DNA from 4 places in the Rhizobium sp. 01L410 genome. Region 3 is predicted to be linked to each of the others. Evidence: predicted binding sites of a transcription regulator. Region 3 holds the regulator's gene; each other region holds the start of a gene.
The links. Region 3 encodes PhoB, which activates phosphate uptake and scavenging genes when phosphate is short. Its sites were predicted from a motif close to TGTCATNNANCTGTCAT; they were not measured.
Positions count from the first base shown of each region.

Region 1: AC1DV9_RS19045 (DUF47 domain-containing protein) is a predicted target of PhoB. The motif match lies at 1,981-1,997, and genes of this name have one in related genera.
Region 2: AC1DV9_RS09250 (DUF1045 domain-containing protein) is a predicted target of PhoB. The motif match lies at 2,369-2,385, and genes of this name have one in related genera.
Region 4: ugpB (sn-glycerol-3-phosphate ABC transporter substrate-binding protein UgpB) is a predicted target of PhoB. The motif match lies at 1,698-1,714, and genes of this name have one in related genera.

Region 1 is NZ_JBFTST010000008.1:210,978-214,634, forward strand. It holds gene AC1DV9_RS19020 (hypothetical protein) at 591-734, shown strand; gene AC1DV9_RS19025 (hypothetical protein) at 756-989, opposite strand; tRNA gene AC1DV9_RS19030 (tRNA-Cys) at 1,149-1,222, shown strand; gene AC1DV9_RS19035 (hypothetical protein) at 1,417-1,650, shown strand; gene AC1DV9_RS19040 (hypothetical protein) at 1,709-1,876, shown strand; gene AC1DV9_RS19045 (DUF47 domain-containing protein) at 2,021-2,662, shown strand; gene AC1DV9_RS19050 (inorganic phosphate transporter) at 2,662-3,657, shown strand, end outside.
Region 2 is NZ_JBFTST010000003.1:396,570-400,226, reverse strand. It holds gene phnN (phosphonate metabolism protein/1,5-bisphosphokinase (PRPP-forming) PhnN) at 1-433, opposite strand, end outside; gene AC1DV9_RS09255 (alpha-D-ribose 1-methylphosphonate 5-triphosphate diphosphatase) at 430-1,569, opposite strand; gene AC1DV9_RS09250 (DUF1045 domain-containing protein) at 1,581-2,276, opposite strand; gene phnE (phosphonate ABC transporter, permease protein PhnE) at 2,408-3,657, opposite strand, start outside.
Region 3 is NZ_JBFTST010000003.1:72,405-76,061, forward strand. It holds gene AC1DV9_RS07560 (aspartate aminotransferase family protein) at 1-496, opposite strand, end outside; gene AC1DV9_RS07565 (GcrA family cell cycle regulator) at 921-1,457, shown strand; gene phoB (phosphate regulon transcriptional regulator PhoB) at 1,524-2,207, opposite strand; gene phoU (phosphate signaling complex protein PhoU) at 2,240-2,953, opposite strand; gene pstB (phosphate ABC transporter ATP-binding protein PstB) at 3,000-3,657, opposite strand, start outside.
Region 4 is NZ_JBFTST010000003.1:259,489-263,145, forward strand. It holds gene ugpA (sn-glycerol-3-phosphate ABC transporter permease UgpA) at 1-233, opposite strand, end outside; gene ugpB (sn-glycerol-3-phosphate ABC transporter substrate-binding protein UgpB) at 297-1,622, opposite strand; gene AC1DV9_RS08495 (YraN family protein) at 1,748-2,116, opposite strand; gene rsmI (16S rRNA (cytidine(1402)-2'-O)-methyltransferase) at 2,106-3,023, opposite strand; gene AC1DV9_RS08505 (hypothetical protein) at 3,016-3,174, opposite strand; gene dnaN (DNA polymerase III subunit beta) at 3,270-3,657, shown strand, end outside.

The DNA of each region.
Region 1 (3,657 bases), on a different contig from region 3:
GCTCCGCGCGCGGCTGCGGCAAGAATACTTGAGTGGACGCGGCGCTGTCGCGTGCGCCGGAGCGCATTCCAAACTCCGAAGTGGCATAAAGCGTGGCCCTGTGGTATTCTTGCAACCGGAGGAAATGAGGAGGAGCAGGCCATGTCTGCCATGTTCGTGCATTTCACACTCTTCGACTTGTTCATCGGTGCGGCGCTCGTCGGCATTCTTTGCTGCGGACTGGTCAACAGCCGGACGAGTTGAGGACAATCACAGCGCAGCAGGCAGGAATCAGTAGGCCCGCTCTTTAGGTTCGAATGCGAAGCACGGGTTTTACGATTTTCATTCTGCTGCTGATCGCCGCCGCAAGCGTCATTCTTGCGGGCGTCTTGTCCATGCGGCTATCCCTAGCGGGAACGCTCGGAGATTGCTTCACTGGCGCATGCGGCTACACGACCGTATTCATCGCCTGGCCGGGCTTGACGCTTAGCTTTTTTGCCATCGGCGCCTATCTTTATCTGAAATCCGCACCAAAACCCTGAACAGCGTTTCAGGAACCTGTCAGCTTCGCTTGCGATAAAGGCCGCAATCGAAGCGAACGCGGAATAGGCATGAACAGATCCCTGATACTCGGCGCCTGCTTTATCGGCGGTTTCGTCGCAATCATTCTCTGTATTCCACTGATCGGCTCTGCCGCACCCAGCGTCACCACAGGTGGCGTCTCGCCGATTGCCGCGCTTCAAAGATCGAATTGAGGCGTTGGATAGCCGCGCGGATCAGCGCATTGTCTTCAAAAGCGCCGCCAATGCCGCGGCATCCGCCCTCGCCACCCGCTCCCGCATATGCCCTTCGGCAAGATAGCCGACGGCATCCAGCGCTTCCTGCTCACTCCATCCGGCGGCCACGGCCGCCTCGATCAAATCGCGGAACGCGAATTGCAGCGCGTCCTGGCACCGGACGTGGCGGTCGGGATCGTCCTTGGTGACAAAGGGTTTTGAGATATTTCTCATATACGGATAATGAGCGGATTCGCCGAATGATCAAGGGCGCCGGATGCCGATTGACGGTGGACGAGTTGTTGCCGGTCAAGATTTTTCGAAAAACACCTCTTGCGGTTTCCTTTGGATCATTCTAAATCCGCGCCACCACTGAACAAGTCGTTCACGGATGGCCTCGTGGCGGAGTGGTGACGCAGAGGACTGCAAATCCTTGTACCCCGGTTCAATTCCGGGCGAGGCCTCCAAATTCAACAATCCAAGCTTGTATTGTCGGAATACATCCCCGCCCCTGCGGCCGGTGATGTATTATCCATTTTTGGGATAATGCTGTTTAAGCTAAAGCTTATCTGTGAATATAATCAGACTCTACTTCTGATAATATAGACATGATCAAAATCCCATGTGACGTTGCATCCTGCGTATAGAAGCGGGATGACACATGGCGAAAACGAGATACATTTTCGATCATAAGTCTGAGAAAGCGGTCCTGTTTCAAGCAGGCAAGTTTTTGTTCCCAATCGGCGGCAGCAAGGCCGAGCACTGGATCGACGGAGACTATGTTTTCTCCCTGACGACGCAAAAAATTACCTACTGGATCCTCGGCCAGGACTTGTATGGCCATATCGGCAACGGCGAACTGACCCGCGAGCCGCTGTTCTACTTCGGTGAATGAGCAGACTTGACTATTCGCTTAAATGAGAACAAAATAGGAACATCAGACGGAGGTTCCTATGACCCATGCCGAACAGGTGATTGCGAATGCGCTTGCGACCGTGGCTGCCAGCCGCGCCGAGCGGGAAAAGGACGAGGAGCGCAGACGGCGCGTGTTCGGCAAGATCGATATCGGCCTGCCCCTGCCTCAGATCAAGAACCGGCAGCTGACACTCGACCTTCATTAAGAGAATCGTATTCCCGAGGCTGTGTGAAACCTGCCTCAAACGCGTGGAAAAGCCTGCTGGCGCGGTATGTTCGGCCCGGCTTTTATTGCAACAGGACCCCATTTGTGACAGTTGCGTGACAACTCAAGCACTCACGGGGTCGCCATGTTAAGCTGGTTTCGCAAACTTCTTCCGCGCGAAGATCGATTCTTCGATCTTTTTGCTCAGCACTCGCGCACCGTCGTCGGCGCGGCGGAATCGCTGAACGAATTGCTGGCCGGAAACGATACCGAGCGGCATTGCAACCGCATCGTCACGCTGGAAAACGAGGCCGACGATATTACCCGCGAAGTTTTGCTGGCCGTGCGCCGCAGCTTCATCACGCCATTCGACCGCGGCGACATCAAGGATCTGATCCAGTCGCTCGATGACGCGATCGACATGATGCACAAGACGGTCAAGACCATCCGCCTGTTCGAACAGAAGAGCTTCGATCCCGGTATGCAGGAGATGGGCAAGGAAATCGTCAAGGCGGCACATCTGATTGCCGAGGCCATTCCGCTTCTCGACCGGATGGGCGCCAATGCGCAGCGGCTGACATCGATCGCTGAGGAAGTCACTCGGGTCGAAGGCAAGTCGGACGAGCTTTACGATCTCGGTCTGAAAGACCTGTTCCGCCGTCACGGCGCCTCCAACCCGATGGCCTATATCATCGGCAGCGAGATCTATGCCGAGCTCGAAAAGGTGGTCGACCGGTTCGAGGACGTTGCCAACGAAATCAGCGGCATCGTGATCGAGAACGTCTGATGGATGCCACCCTCGCCTTTCCGCTGCTGATCGGACTGATCGCGGTCGCGCTGTTCTTCGATTTCCTGAACGGACTGCACGATGCGGCGAACTCGATCGCGACAATCGTCTCGACTCGTGTGTTGAAGCCCCAATATGCCGTGATGTGGGCGGCGTTCTTCAATTTCATCGCCTTCCTGTTCTTCGGTCTGCATGTGGCGGAAACGCTGGGCACCGGTATCATCAATCCCGAGATCGTCAGCCCGCTGGTGATTTTTGCGGCCTTGATGGGCGCGATCATCTGGAACATCGTCACCTGGGTCTTCGGGATACCGTCGAGTTCGTCGCATGCACTGGTCGGCGGTCTCGTCGGCGCCGGCCTCGCCAAGGTCGGCTTCAGCTCGATCGTCTGGGGCGGCCTGCTGAAAACGGCAGGAGCCATCGTGCTGTCGCCGATGATCGGCTTTCTGCTGGCGCTGTTCCTGGTGCTCGCCGTCTCGTGGATCTTCGTGCGGCAGACGCCGTTTGCCGTCGACAGCACCTTCCGCATCCTGCAGTTCGTCTCCGCCTCGCTCTATTCGCTTGGCCATGGCGGCAATGATGCGCAGAAGACCATGGGCATCATTGCCGTGCTTCTCTATTCGCAGGGCTATCTCGGCGGCAGCTTCCACGTTCCGCTGTGGGTCGTGCTTTCCTGCCAGACGGCGATGGCGCTCGGTACGCTCTTCGGCGGCTGGCGAATCGTCCACACGATGGGATCGAAGATCACCAAGCTCAATCCTATGCAGGGTTTCTGCGCGGAGACCGGCGGAGCGCTGACGCTGTTCGGCGCGACATGGCTCGGCATTCCGGTTTCGACGACGCATACGATCACCGGCGCCATCATCGGCGTCGGCGCGGCAAAGCGCGTCTCAGCGGTGCGGTGGGGGCTTGCCGGCAATATCGTCATCGCCTGGGTGGTGACGCTGCCGGCGGCGGCATTGATCTCGGCGCTGTTCTACTGGGCCGCGGGCTTC
Region 2 (3,657 bases), 320 kb from region 3:
CCTCGAGGCGGCCCGCGAGCACTTCCGGCCGGGCCGTGACGTTGATCACCTTGAGACGCGGGAAGGCGGCCTGGAAGTGGTGCAAGGCTGAGCGTGATCCGTTGGCGATGACCAGGTGTCCCTTGCCGAGCGCCACTGAGACCTCGGCCGGAATGCCGTATTTCAGGCCATGCGCTTCCCACCAGACGGCGAAGCTGCCGGATTGCTCCATCGAGGCAAAGCCGGCATCCGATACCGAGAGATGGTCCTCGCCGCCGGCATCGCCATCACGGGTGATGACGCGGCGGACGAAATGCACGTCGGGACGGCTGCCGAAATGCTGGGCAGCGACGGCGATCAGCGTATCCTTGCCGGCGCCGCTCGGCCCGACAACGACGACCATGATGCCGCGTTCGCTGCCGGGAACGGCGTGGGGTTCGTGCGACGGGATCATGCGACACGGCGTCCTTCGCGCCAGACGGAACGGGTGACCGGCACGCCTTCGTCACGGAAGACGCGCACCAGATCGGCGCGCAGCCCGGTGGCGATCCGGCCGCGATCGTCGAGGCTGACGGTGCGGGCCGGCGTCGAGGTGACCATAGCAATTGCCTTCGGCAGCGAAATGGACTCGACCTCATCGGCGATGATGAAGGGCGCATAGAGCATGCTGAGCGGCACGTAGTCGGAGGAAAGCACATCCAGCACGCCGCGCTCGGCGAGATCGCGGGCGGCGATATTGCCGGAATGCGACTTGCCACGCACGATGTTCGGCGCACCCATCAGCACGCTCATGCCGTGCTCGTGCGATGCCTTGGCGGCGTCGAAGCTCGTCGGGAACTCGGCAAGGCGCACGCCGTTCTCGATCGCCTCGTCCACATGATCGAGCGTTGCGTCGTCGTGACTGGCAATCGTGATGCCGCGTTCCTTGCAGATCTTGGAAATGGCGATGCGGTGGGGAGTAGAGTTGCGGGCGGATTCGGCAAGCCGCTTCTCGATAAACTTGGCAAATACCTCGTCGGAGAGGCCGCGCTTCTTCTGATAGTAGAAGATGTACTGGTCCATGGTCTGGAACTGCCGCTGGCCGGGAGCGTGGTCCATCAGCGAGACGAGCCGGACATAGGGGTCGTTCTCGAAGTCGGCGAAATGCTCCATGACGTTGTCGGCTGAAACCTCACAGCGCAGATGCAGCAGATGCTCGGCCCGCAGGCGGCCTTCCTGCTCGGCCTTCTGGATGGCGTCGGCCATGTCGCGCATCTCGCCGCGATCGAAGCCGCCATCCTCGTCCGCGCCCATGCGCAAGCAGTCGAAGACGGTGGTGATGCCGGAGGTGACGATCTGCGCATCGTGCGCCTGGATCGCTGCCGTCTTGTGCCAGCGCAGGCCGGGGCGTGGCGAGTAATGGCCTTCCAGATGGTCGGTATGCAGTTCGACGAGACCGGGAAGCAGGTAGTCGCCCTCGAAATCCTCGCCATGGGCCGAGTTGCCCTCGGAAATGTCGGCGATCTTCCCATCGCGGATCAGCAGCGAGCCGTGAAGGATGTCATCCTCGAGAATGATGCGGGCGTTGGAAAGCACGGTCTCTTTTGTCATTGCATCGTCTTTCAGCGTTTGGTGCCGGTAAGCGGCAAAAGGCTATGAACCTTGAAATCGGCGCCGCGTGTCTCCTCGGTGAAGACGGCGATGCCGGAAATGGGAAGCGGGCGGCCGGTGAAAGCGCCAAAACGCCGCTCCAGGATCGATTTCATCAGCGCCGAGCGCTCGTCGGGAACCTGGCCGGTCAATGTCATGTGGAAGCCGAAATCGTCCATGACATAGGGATAGCCCCAGCGCATCAGATTGGCTCTCTGGCTTTCCGTCAGCTTCTCCGGCTTGCGCCTGGCAATATCGGCCTCGGACAGGGCGGCACGCAGCGGCTCGAAGGACCTTACCACGCTTGCGGCAAAATCCTGAAGCGGCGGATGCAGCGAACCGGGTACGAGTGCGAAGAACCGGCCAAGCTGGCCGAGCACCAGTTCGGGAATTTCGAAGGCCGGAGTGCGGGCCGCGAAGTCCTCGACCACGGCCATCAGGTCGCTCTCGGTCACCGAGGAGGCAAGCGCGAATGGCGCCTTGATCGTCGCGTGGAAGCCGTAGCGGCGTGGATCTGCGGTCAGTGTCAGCTGCTCTTCGGCAGGAAGCCCCGCCTCTTCGGGAGCCGGGTAAGTTTCGCCGGAAAACGCATCGCGGCCGAGCCATTCGGCAGCCGCCCGCGTCAGGAAATCATCCTGCGGCGGCGTGAAATAGAGAGCGTATCGCAAAGGTCTTGTCCCGGGAAAACGTCAGAAACAGGGGTCGCAATGTCAGTGATTTGACCGCGGACTGCAAGCTCGTTCCCGGCTAAAAGATTTCCGTGACAGAATGATGATGACGCCGTGGCGCCATCATCTTTTTAATGTGTCTTGCTGCCCATCAGCCGGTGGCGAAGCGCGTTAGAGGCCATGTCGAACAGGAAGACGACGATCAGGATCAGGATGACCATATAAGCGACGTTCTCCCAGTTGGAGTTCGTGCGCATCGCTTCCCAGAGCTTCAGGCCGATGCCGCCGGCACCGACGGCGCCGATGATCGTCGCGCCGCGAACATTCGATTCCCACTGGTAGAGCGTCTGGCTGACGATGACGGGGACGATCTGCGGGATGATGCCGTAGCGATGAACGAGCATGGTCGAGGCACCCGTCGACTTGATGCCTTCGCGCGGCTTGTTGTCGATATTCTCGAGGCCTTCCGAATAGAGCTTTCCGAGCGTTCCCGTCTCCGTCAGGAAGATGGCGCCGGAACCGGCAAGCGGCCCGGGGCCGAAAGCACGGGTCAGGAACAGCGCCCAGATCAGCATGTCGACCGAGCGCAGGAAATCGAAGAAGCGCTTCAGCACTTGGTTCAGCAGCCGGTTCGGCGTGATGTTGCGCGCCGCCAGGAAAGCCAGCGGGAACGCCACCAGCGAGCCGAGCAGCGTGCCGAGGAAGGCCATGACGATGGTCTGGAAAAGCTTGGTCCAGACATCGCCGTGCTGCCAGGCAGAATTGTTCCAGATATTGTCGAAGGCAAGCGAGATGTTCGAGTGGCTGGGGTCGAGGCGGGGGCCCGAAACGATCAGGCTCAGAACTTCGCCGGCCGGCTTGTCAAAGAAAGGAGAATGCGTGTCGAAGACGAAATTCGCCCAGCCGAGGAAGCGCTTTCGCACCTTCACGCGGTCGGAGGCGATGCTGACGTCACCGGCAAAGCCGAGATCGGCAAGCACGTTGTCGTCATAGACGGTCATCCACGAGGGAACTTCGCCGACGACCTTCGGGGCGCCTGAAGAGAGATCGACGGGAACGCTGATGCCATGGGCGTTGACTGTCGTCATCGCCTTGGTGACCACGACCGTGCGGTTGGTGCCGCTGACGAAAACCGTGACGCTGCCGGGCTCGTTCTTCACCCAATCCGGATGCGGGTCGTCGCCGAGCGGCGAGAAGCGCGGGTAGCGCGTCTCGATCGAGCCGTCCTCTTGAATGCGGAATTCGGGCTGTACGTCATAGCTCACCCACTGGCTGAGATAGATGCCGACGCGCTCCCAATGGGCTTCGGCGAGTAGCTTCGGCAGGTCGAAGAACCAGACGGCGTAGAGACCATAGAGCAGCGTCGCGATCACGATCAGCA
Region 3 (3,657 bases):
TATCGCCGAAGGGCACCTGGTCAAAGCCAGGCGCCTTGGGGCCGAAGCCTTCGAGGTACTTTTCCTGCCCGCCTGCAGCGATCGTCGCCAGCGTCCGGCCGTGGAAGGCGCCTTCGAACGTGATGATATGGAAACGCTCGGGATGGCCCTTCGAATACTGGTAGCGGCGTGCGGTCTTGATCGCGCATTCCAGGGCTTCCGCGCCGGAATTGGTGAAGAACACCTTGTCGGCGAAAGTCGCCTCCGTCAGCCGCCTGGCGAGCTTTTCCTGCCCGGGGATTTCATAGATGTTGGACAGGTGCCAGACCTTGTCGGCCTGTGCCTTCAGGGTATCCACGACATGCGGATTGCTGTGGCCGACCGAGGTCACCGCGACGCCGGCACCGAAATCCAGATATCGTTCGCCGCTTTCGGTAATCAGCCACACGCCCTCACCTCGCTCGAACCGCAATGGGGCACGAGAATAGGTATCATATAGCGGCGCGGCTTCAGCCATGGCGCGGTCTCCTGTCAACTTACGGGCAACCGGACTCCGGCTAAAAACCAGGTCCGAAAAATTAAAAATGCCGCCTTTCGGCGGCGACTTGCACTATTTACTTTTCGCACTGCAATGTCAACAAAACTGCGGCTTTCGTGGCTTCTGAGAGACGCTCAAGCAATGTCGCGTTTTATCAACAGCTAATGTTGCAGAAATGACTCTCAGGGGAAGCAAGTTGGGGAAAACCCCGAATTCGATTCATCCGGATTCCTGCGACTCTTGTCACGGAGTCAGCCTCACACTAGGTTAAAACTCAATTACTAGACTGCATGCGGCGGAACTAGTCACCAAAATTAGTCAAGCGTTTCTTGTGTCGGATTCGTCCGGGGCAAACAGTGAGGGATTCTGCCTTCGCAACGCTTAAACGGCGGAGACACAGGGCATGAACTGGACAGACGAGCGGGTCGAGAAACTCAAGAAACTGTGGTCCGAAGGGCTGAGCGCGAGCCAGATCGCTGCCCAGCTTGGCGGCGTCAGCCGTAACGCCGTTATCGGCAAGGTTCACCGTCTGGCGCTGCCGGGCCGTGCGAAGGCCGGCGGCAACGCCACGGCTGCCCGCGCTCCCAAGCGTACGGCGGCAGCACCCCGCGCCCCAACCTACGCATCGCGTCTGGCGACGACCCGTACGGTCACCCGCCAGCAGGGCGCGACGATGCTGAAGGAAGAGATCGAAATCGACGTGATGGAGGAGATGGAATACCGTCCCGCCAAGAACGTGATCGTCCCGATTTCCCGCCGTCTCGGCCTGACGGAGCTCACCGAGCGCACCTGCAAGTGGCCGGTCGGCGATCCCTTGAAGGACGATTTCCACTTCTGCGGCTGCGAAAGCCCGGATTCTTCGCCTTACTGCACCTACCACCAGCGTCTGGCCTACCAACCGGTCAACGAGCGCCGCAGGGCAGCAGCCCGGGCAAACTGAGCCGGGTAAGCACAAACGAAAAACGGGCCTTACGGCCCGTTTTTTTGTGTCTCAATTCCGAAAGCTTCAAGCTTCCATCGAATATCCAGCGCCGCGAACGGTGCGGATGACATCCTGCATATTGGAGAAGTTCAGCGCCTTGCGCAGACGGCCGACATGGACATCGACGGTGCGCTCGTCGACATAGATGTCGTGACCCCAGACGCCATCCAGAAGCTGCGAGCGCGAGAAGACGCGGCCGGGAGAGGCCATCAGGAATTCCAGCAGGCGAAACTCGGTCGGTCCGAGACGGACTTCGCGGGTCTTGCGATGAACGCGGTGCGTCTCGCGGTCGAGTTCGATATCGCCGCATTTCAGCACGGTCGAGAGAACTTCGGGCTTAGCGCGGCGCAGCATCGCCTTGACGCGAGCGACGAGCTCGGGCGTCGAGAACGGCTTGACGACATAGTCGTCGGCGCCGGTCGACAGGCCGCGAACGCGTTCGCTTTCCTCGCCGCGCGCCGTCAGCATGATGATCGGCAGACGCTCGGTCTCCGGGCGCATGCGCAGCCGGCGGCAAAGCTCGATGCCTGATACGCCAGGCAGCATCCAATCAAGGATAAGAAGGTCCGGCGTCCGCTCCTGAAGGCGGATTTCCGCCTCATCGCCGCGCAGGATGGTGTCGACCTCGAAACCTTCGGCTTCGAGATTGTAACGAAGAAGCACGCTCAGTGCTTCTTCGTCTTCAACGACTGCAACTCTCGGGATCATTCTGTTCTGTCTCCTGAGGCCCGGTCCGGATATTATTCCGTGACCGCGCCGACGGTGTTGGCGGTGTCGTCCTTCGGACGCTCGCCCTCCGGCTGGGCGCCGGTCGCCATGTAGTAGATGGTTTCTGCGATGTTGGTGGCGTGGTCGCCGATGCGTTCGATGTTCTTGGCACAGAACAGCAGATGCGTGCAGCTGGTGATGTTGCGCGGATCTTCCATCATATAGGTCAGGAGCTCGCGGAACAGCGAGGTGTACATCGCGTCGATTTCCTCGTCGCGCTCGCGGATCGACTTCGCCTTGTCGGCGGCGCGCGTCGTGTAAACGTCGAGCACTTCCTTTAGCTGGACGAGCGCCAGTTCGGAGAGATGCTCCAGGCCGCGGCCGAGCTTGCGCGGAACGCCGGTGCTCTGCACGGCGATGACGCGCTTGGCGGTGTTCTTGCCGAGATCGCCGACGCGTTCGAGGTCGGCGGCGATGCGGATCGACCCCATGATCTCGCGCAGGTCCGACGCCATCGGCTGGCGGCGGGCGATGGTGACGATCGCCTTGTCGTTGATCTCGCGCTCGGCGTGATCGAGGATCACGTCGTCGGAGATGACCTTCTGCGCCAGTGCGCCGTCGCCATTGACCAGCGCGCGCACAGCGTCGGAGACCATCTGTTCCGCCAGACCGCCCATCTCGGAGATGCGGCGGGTCAGGAACTTCAGATCTTCGTCATATGCAGAAAAGATATGTGTCGATGCCATGGGAAATGTCCTTGAGTGTCTCTATCGGAAGTCGTGACGCCAAAGATCAGCCGAAGCGGCCCATGATGTAGTCCTGGGTGCGCGGATCGTCCGGATTGGTGAACATCTTGTCGGTGTCGTTCTCCTCGACGAGGTTGCCGAGGTGGAACATGGCGGTGCGCTGCGAGACGCGGGCCGCCTGCTGCATGGAGTGCGTCACGATGACGATCGTGTAGCTTTCGCGCAGCTCGTGGATCAGCTCCTCGACCTTTGCGGTTGCGATCGGATCGAGCGCCGAGCAGGGTTCGTCCATGAGGATGACCTCAGGCGAGACCGCGACGGCGCGGGCGATGCAGAGACGCTGCTGCTGGCCGCCAGACAGGCCGGTGCCGGATTCATGCACACGGTCCTTGACCTCGTTCCAGAGGCCGGCGCGCTGCAGGCTGGTTTCGACGATCTGGTCCATGTCGGCCTTCGACTTGGCGAGGCCGTGGATGCGGGGGCCGTAGGCGACGTTTTCGTAGATCGTCTTCGGGAACGGGTTCGGCTTCTGGAACACCATACCGACGCGGGCGCGCAATTCGACGACGTCGATATCCGGATCGTAGATATCATCGCCATCGAGCGTGATCTTGCCGGTAACGCGGCAATTGTCGATCGTGTCGTTCATACGGTTCAGGCTGCGCAGGAAGGTGGACTTGCCGCAGCCGGACGGGCCGATAAGC
Region 4 (3,657 bases), 190 kb from region 3:
AAGATCAGCGTCACCCACAGCGCGTTCATATAATCGGTGCTGCCGAAGAGCTTGGTATAATTGGCGAACCAGACAAAGGTGGTCTTCATGCCGAAGGGGTCTTCGCGCAGGAAGGACTGCCGGAAGGCCTGAAAGGCCGGCCAGATGAAGAAGACCAGGGTGACTGCGAGCTGCGGCGCCAAAAGAAAATATGGCAGGACGCGGTTCGAGAAGATTGTGCGCTTTGTCTGCATGGCTCGCCCGATATGGAAAGGCCCTCCCCGGACTGGGGAGGGCTCAGCTTCTGCTTCGAAAGCTTAGTTCGAGTTGGCGGCTTCGAACTCGCGCAGGATGGCGTTGCCTTCCTTGACGGCTTCGTCGAGCGCCTGCTGGGCGGTCTGCTTGCCAGACAGCACGGTTTCGAACTGCTGGTCGATAACGTCGCGGATCTGGGTCAGGTTGCCGAAACGAACGCCCTTGGAGTTTTCGGACGGCGTGCCGCGCAGGATCTGCTTCAGGCCAACGTCGGAGCCCGGGTTCTTGTCGTAATAACCCTGCGACTTGCCGAGATCGTAGGCAGCATTGGTGATCGGCAGATAGCCCGAGAACTGGTGCCAATCAGCCTGAACTTCCGGCTGGCTGAGGTAGGTGTAGAACTTGGCAACACCCTTGTAGACCTCAGGCTTCTGGCCGTTCAGCGTCCAGAGCGTTGCGCCGCCGATGATCGAGTTCTTCGGATCCTTGGTGACGTCGTCGTAGTAGGGCAGTGTCGAGAAGCCGACCTGCAAGGCCTTGGCGTTGTTGATCACACCAGCGCGCGAGCCCGAGGAGCCCATGTAAATGGCGCATTCCTGCGAGTAGAACTTCGGAGCTGCATCGGGGCCGCCGCCCGGACCACCGTACTGGAAGTAACCGGCATCCTGCCACTTCTTCAGGTCGCTCCAGAGACGAGCCTGGTTCGGGCCGTTGAAGCTCAGCTCAGCCTTGGTGCCGCCAAAGCCGTTCTGCAGCGTGCCGTAGGGCAGGTCGTGGATGGCCGAGAAGTTTTCGAGGCCGAGCCAGGTTGCAGCATAGGTAATGGTGAAGCCGCACTTGGCAGCGCCGGAGTCAACGATCTTCTTCGAGAACTCAGCCAGTTCGGCATAGGTCTTCGGGGCAACTTCCGGATCGAGGCCAGCCTTCTTGAAGACGTCCTTGTTGTAATAGAGGATCGGCGTCGAGGAGTTGAACGGGAAGGACAGGATGTTGCCTTCCGGATCGGAGTAGTAACCGACGACAGGCGCGATGAACTTCGACGGATCCCAGGGCTCGCCCTCGTCGGCCATCAGCTTGTAAACCGGATAGACGGCGCCCTTGGCGGCCATCATCGTGCCGGTGCCGACTTCGAAGACCTGAACGATAGCCGGCTGCTGACCAGCACGGAAAGCGGCGATAGCGGCAGTCAGGGTCTCAGGATAGGTGCCCTTGAAAACCGGGGTCACGTGATATTCGGTCTGGCTGTCGTTGAACTTCTGAACGATCTGCTCGAGCTTCTGCCCGAGTTCGCCACCCATGGCGTGCCACCAGGTGATCTCGGTTGCGGCGAACGATGCCGACGAAGACAATACGACCGCGGCAGCGGCCAGAGAAAACGTCTTGAACATGGATAAATCCTCTCCACCAATTGTTGGGGTGAGGAAGCCAATAGAGGCCTTACGTGACGCCTCCTTTACATTTGCATGACAGAAAAATTACAAAGCCTGGCTGTCTGCACGCCTATGCAATGCCGCTAGAAGGCATTTGGGAAATGCCGGGGCAAGCGGCCGGGCAACACGGCCACGATGTCGTAACGCTGCGATAGAAGGTGATTGGCCGGCTGGCGGGCAAGCCAGAGGTCGCTGGCATCACGGATGCGTTTCTGAGCCGCATAAGAAACAGCGTCGACCGCGCCGCGCTCGTCACGCCGTGCTTTGACCTCGACGAAAATGGCGAGATCGCCCTTGCGGGCGATGATATCGATCTCGCCGAGCTTGGTGCGATAGCGGAAGGCGGCGATGCGGTAGCCCTTCAGGATAAGAAACAGTGCGGCCGCGTATTCCGAGAACCGGCCCCGGCGCAGCGCCTTCTGCCTGTCCGCGCGAGGGCCGCTACCGCTCATCCGCCTTCATCTCCAGCAAGCGCTGATAAAGCTCCTTGCGGGGCAGACCCGTCAGCTTTGCGGCCTCGGCTGCCGCCTTGGCTGTCGGCATCGTGCCCGAGAGATCGGCAAGGATCGCATCGACATCGGCAGCATCGGCCGGCTTCTCGGCGGCCGGTGCCACGACGAGGACGATCTCGCCCTTCACATTGTCGTTCTCGGCGTAGTGGGCAGCAAGTTCCGCGAGCGTGCCACGGCGGAATTCCTCATAGGTCTTGGTCAGTTCGCGGCAAACCGAGGCAAGGCGTTCACCGCCCAGCACATCGGCCGCAGCCGCCAGCGTCGCGCCGATGCGATGCGGGGACTCGAAAAACAGCAGCGTTGCCGGCGTGGTTGCGAATTCGCCCAGCCGGTCGCGGCGCGCCTTGTCCTTGACCGGCAGAAAACCGGCGAAAAGAAAGGCTTCGTTTGGCAGACCGGAACCGACGAGGGCCGCCAGCGGGGCCGAAGCACCCGGGATCGGAACAACCTTGTAGCCGGTCTCGATGGCTGTCTGCGCCAGACGGTAGCCCGGATCGGAGACCAGCGGTGTTCCGGCATCCGAGACCAGCGCAACCGATTTTCCGGCCTCGATCGCCTGCATCAGACGCGGACCGGCCTCGTCGGCATTGTATTCGTGATAGGAAAAGGGCCGATTCTGGATGCCGTAGCGATCGAGAAGCACGCGCGTCACACGCGTATCCTCGCAGGCGAGCACATCGGCTCCCGCCAGCGTTTCCAGCGCGCGAAGCGTGATATCGCCGAGATTGCCGATCGGCGTTGCGACCAGATACAGCGCCGCTTCGAGCGGGCGGGCGGGGATGCTGACATTATGCAGGCGGTAGGTGCGAAGCTTGCCGCCCTCGCCCGCCGTCTCTTCATTACTCAATTTCAAAGGCCCTCTCTGGCGTCGGCTCTTTATGCGCGCAGGCTTCGTTCGCGGCAAGGGTTCGGATTTCTGTGAGGATCATTGGGTAAATGCGCCTTTGCAGGCCTGCAAAGCCTTGCACCCCTTGCAATGCCCGGCAAAGTTCTGCCATTTTGCCCGTCCACTCCTCCGGCCATGGAGCCGGAAAGGCATTTTTCTGGCGCGCTCGCGCGCCCGGACAGTCACGGTCGAAAGCGGTAGCATCCCATGCGTATTACGATTGAGCGTTCCAACCTCCTGAAGTCGCTGAACCACGTTCACCGCGTCGTCGAACGACGGAACACGATCCCGATCCTGTCCAACATCCTGCTGCGCGCCGACGGCCAGAACCTCGACATGAAGGCGACCGACCTCGATCTCGAAGTCACCGAAGCGACGCCCGCCAATGTCGAACAGGCCGGTGCGACCACCGTTCCTGCCCATCTGCTCTACGACATCGTCCGCAAGCTGCCCGATGGTTCGGAAGTCCTGCTTGCGACATCGACCGATGGCGGCTCGATGACCGTCCAGTCCGGCCGCTCGAAGTTCTCGCTGCAGTGCCTGCCGCAATCCGACTTCCCGGATCTGACCGCCGGCACCTTCACCCATTCCTTCA